Regions from separate parts of the Pseudahrensia aquimaris genome, predicted to be linked through region 2. Evidence: predicted binding sites of a transcription regulator. Region 2 holds the regulator's gene; the other holds the start of a gene.
The links. The regulator LexA, encoded in region 2, represses DNA repair genes until DNA is damaged. The targets are predictions, from matches to a motif close to TGTTCNNNNTGTGTTCNG.
Positions count from the first base shown of each region.

Region 1 (2,205 bases), on a different contig from region 2:
CTTTTCCGGCGTGGTTTCCAGATCGACGGTAGACAGCCCCCACTTTGCACAGAGTCGAACGTGCAGATCCATCTCGACGTCCAAAATGGCTTTGAGCCCGTCCAGACCCGCACGCATTTCACTCAGCGAGCGCGCTTTGTAAGTTGCCAGAGCGTAGGCCCGAGCGAACTGGATTAGAAACAGATAGTCCTGAACCAGATAGTCGCGAAATGCGGCTTCGGGCAAGCTGCCATCACCCATGCCGCGCACGAATGCATGGTGGGTGTAGCTGCACCATTCATCGGCACAATCTGTCTTGAGGCGTTGGAACAGCGAGGTCATGGAATGGCTGCCCGGCAAATCTGTTGACTGGCCCTAGAAAGGGATTTCGTCGTCGATTTCGCCGCCGCCGCCAAAGCCACCGCCCTGGTTGCCGCCGCCACCTTGACCACCGCCATAGCCGCCACCTGCTGGTGGTCCATCCAATTGACCGCCGCCGCCATAACCGCCGCTCATCTGATCGCCGCCTTGGTTGCGGCCGCCGAGCATCGTCAGCACCCCAGTGTAAGGCTGGAGCACAACTTCGGTTGTGTATTTGTCATTACCATTCTGGTCTTGCCATTTGCGGGTCTGCAAATTGCCTTCAAGATAAACGGTCGTGCCCTTTTTCACGTATTGCTCGATGACCTTGTTCAGCCCGTCGTTGAAACAAACAACACGGTGCCATTCGGTCTTTTCACGGCGCTCGCCAGTGTTCTTGTCGCGCCAGGATTCCGACGTGGCTACGGACATGTTGGCAATTGCCTTGCCGTCCTGCGTGCGGCGGATTTCCGGGTCCGCTCCCAAATTGCCTACTAGAATGACCTTATTTACACTGCCTGCCATCTCAATCGCTCCTGAAGATTGGTCGTTTGTATTCCTGATACCTTGATGGTGATGAAAGCGCCGCTCGAACCTTTATGCAAACTTGGTTTTCCACCGTTTTCAAACGATTGCCCTCTCAGAATGTTCACTATACGTTCTCGTCGAGGGGACTTCAAGCCCCTTGATTCGACCTGTGGATGCAATCGGGTGCGACAGGATTGACCTTGCTTGCACAGGTCACGGGTTTAAGTGTGTTGCTTGCCCGTTCCCGCCGTCGCCCCGCGCCTGACGAGCCGATCCAATCTGCAAGGAAATTCCATGGCCGCCCGCAAATCTGCAAAGCGCATCGACGATAAGTTCATTTCAGTTCGCGGTGCGCGGGAACACAACCTCAAGAACGTCGATATCGACCTGCCCCGCGACAGCCTGATCGTGATGACTGGCTTGTCCGGTTCCGGCAAGTCGTCGCTCGCTTTTGACACCATTTATGCTGAGGGCCAGCGGCGCTATGTCGAGAGCCTGTCGGCCTATGCCCGTCAGTTTTTGGAGATGATGCAAAAGCCTGACGTAGATCAGATCGACGGCCTGTCGCCCGCCATTTCGATCGAACAAAAAACAACGTCGAAAAACCCGCGTTCGACCGTCGGCACGGTTACCGAGATTTATGACTATATGCGTCTGCTCTTTGCGCGGGTCGGCATTCCCTATTCACCCGCAACCGGCCTTCCGATCGAAAGCCAGACTGTTAGCCAGATGGTTGATCGCGTCATGGAGCTTGAGGAAGGCACCCGCCTCTACCTGCTGGCGCCCATCGTTCAGGGCCGCAAAGGCGAATACCGAAAGGAACTCGCGGAGCTGATGAAAAAGGGCTTTCAGCGGGTGAAAATTGACGGCGAGTTTTACGAAATTGCCGATGCGCCGACGCTGGACAAGAAGTACAAGCACGATATCGATGTTGTTGTGGACCGCGTTGTCGTGCGCGACGATATCACAACACGGCTGGCAGATTCGTTGGAGACGGCACTGCGGCTCACCGACGGCATGGCGGTTGCAGAATTGGCCGACAAGCCCCTGCCCGCTGATGAAACCGCCGCCGGTGGTTCAAAGAACAAGAGCGCCAACGAGACGCATGAACGACTGATCTTCTCCGAGAAATTCGCCTGCCCTGTCTCTGGCTTCACCATTCCGGAAATCGAACCGCGGCTTTTTTCGTTCAACAATCCGTTCGGCGCGTGCCCCACCTGCGATGGTCTTGGCACGCAGCAGACGATGGACCGTGATCTTGTGGTGCCGCTCGGAGATGTGGCGCTGAACAAGGGCGCGATTGTGCCCTGGTCAAAATCCAGTAATCCGTCCCCCTAT
Region 1 covers NZ_JBHTJV010000026.1:66,829-69,033, reverse strand. Annotated here, with positions in the region: gene tenA (thiaminase II) at 1-321, opposite strand, end outside; gene ssb (single-stranded DNA-binding protein) at 355-864, opposite strand; gene uvrA (excinuclease ABC subunit UvrA) at 1,162-2,205, shown strand, end outside.
Region 1: uvrA (excinuclease ABC subunit UvrA) is a predicted target of LexA. The motif match lies at 986-1,003, and genes of this name have one in related genera.

Region 2 (2,205 bases):
CCAGAGGGCGCAGATACGATACTGATCCAAGAAAACGCGCAGACAACCGGCGACTCCGTCACCGCATTGCAAGCTGAAGAAAGAGGCCGGTATGTCCGGCCAGCTGCACTGGATTTCGCCGAAGGTGATGAATTGCTGTCAGCGGGTGAAATTCTCGACGCCGGCAGCCTTTCCCTCGCCGCAGCCATGAACCACCCGGCCCTGCCCGTGCGCCGCAGGCCGCTGGTAGCAATCATCGCCACGGGTGACGAATTGCGCGTGCCAGGATCGAAGCTGGAGCCGGGGCAGATTATCGCGTCCAACACGTTTGGTGTGGCCGCTTTGGTGGAGAAAGCCGGTGGCAAGGTTCTCGATCTGGGTATCGCATCCGACACGATGAAATCGCTGGAGGAAAAATTCAAAGCAGCACAAGGCGCAGACATAGTGGTTACACTTGGCGGCGCGTCCGTGGGCGATCACGATCTGGTGCAGGATGCGCTGGAAACACGCGGTGTCACGCTGGATTTCTGGAAGCTCGCCATGCGCCCCGGCAAGCCTGTAACTTTCGGAACCGCGCCCTCAGGACAGCGCTATCTCGGGCTGCCCGGCAACCCCGTATCATCGCTCGTTTGCACCACCATTTTCCTCGCCCCGCTGATAAAATCCATGCTCGGGCTGCCCGCACAAACGCATCACCAAACCGCACGCTTGGCTGTGGATCTGCCACAGAACAATGAGCGCGAGGAGTATGCCCGGGCGACATACGAATTAATGGACGGCGATTGGTGGGTAACACCGGCTGCTAGCCAGGACTCGTCGATAATCCGGCTCTACCACCAATCAAATTGCCTGCTCATTCGGCCTGCCAACGCACCCGCTCTGAAGCGTGGCGCAACATGCCATGTGGTCCCTCTTTAGATCAGTCTTTGCAAACAGGGTTGCAGAACGAAGAAAGAACATGTAACGATGTTCACGCTTTGTATTTTCTGAATCGCGCATGTCAGTTCAGCTGATGTCCGCGCAGACGGCCAGCACGAAAGGCCCACACCATGCTTACGCGCAAACAGCACGAATTGTTGATGTTCATCCACAACCGTCTCCAGGAAGACGGTGTTCCCCCGTCTTTTGACGAGATGAAGGATGCGCTGGAATTGAAATCCAAATCCGGCATCCACCGCCTGATTACCGCTCTGGAAGAACGCGGGTTTATCCGGCGCCTTGCAAACCGCGCGCGCGCCTTGGAAGTTTTGAAGATGCCGGAAGGTTTTGCACCTGTTTCCGCTGATGCCGAAAAGGCTAAATCATTTATGCCAAGCGTTATCGAAGGCGGCTTAAGCAAAGCTGCGGCGTCGGTTTCTGAATCGAGCACGGTTCCTGTCATGGGCCGCATTGCTGCCGGCACGCCGATCTCGGCAATCCAGGAGCATACCCACGATATAGCAGTGTCCCCCGACATGCTCGGCATGGGCGAACACTACGCTTTGGAAGTGAACGGAGACTCGATGATCGAAGCCGGTATTTTTGATGGCGACACGGTCGTCATCCGCCATGCCAACTCGGCCGAACCCGGTGATATCGTCGTCGCTCTTGTTGATGACGAAGAAGCAACGTTGAAAACATTCCGAAGAGAGAATGGGCAAATTGCTCTGGTCGCAGCCAACCCCGCCTATGAAACGCGGCTGCTCGATGCCAATCGGGTGAATGTTCAAGGCAAACTCGTCGGACTGATCAGGCGCTATCACTGATAACGTCTGCGCTTAATCCACAGCAAAGCGGTGCCGCGTCCAAAGTCGCGGCGCGGCGCTGAAAGATTTTTCGACGCGCAATTTTATAGCTCGCGTCGAACCTTTTGATGCTGAATTTGCAGAACCACCGATGTGCAGAGCATGAGCACCATGTCGACGCAGGTTTTTTTGGTCGATGATCAAGGGGCGCTCAATTTCAGCCATATCAGAACACAATCCATCGGCAGCAAACGGCACGATCAAAATATCCGCCATATGACAATCATCGCCCAATCCGTGACGTGCTGAAATGTGGGCAATCACGAGCCCCTGCGTCTCGAATGAACACCCGCCCAGATCACAGGCAAAACGCTCTGCAACCTCGTTGCCCCCAGAAAACGGATAGGCACGTTGCCAGATTCCGACTGAAAACTTCTCCGCCCTTGGACGCAACAGTGCCATGTTCCCTTGGCTGCCAAACACCGCTACCTGCCGGCCATTC
Region 2 covers NZ_JBHTJV010000013.1:99,538-101,742, reverse strand. Annotated here, with positions in the region: gene ACFQ14_RS13990 (molybdopterin molybdotransferase MoeA) at 1-897, shown strand, start outside; gene lexA (transcriptional repressor LexA) at 1,029-1,724, shown strand; gene ACFQ14_RS13980 (ComEC/Rec2 family competence protein) at 1,737-2,205, opposite strand, start outside.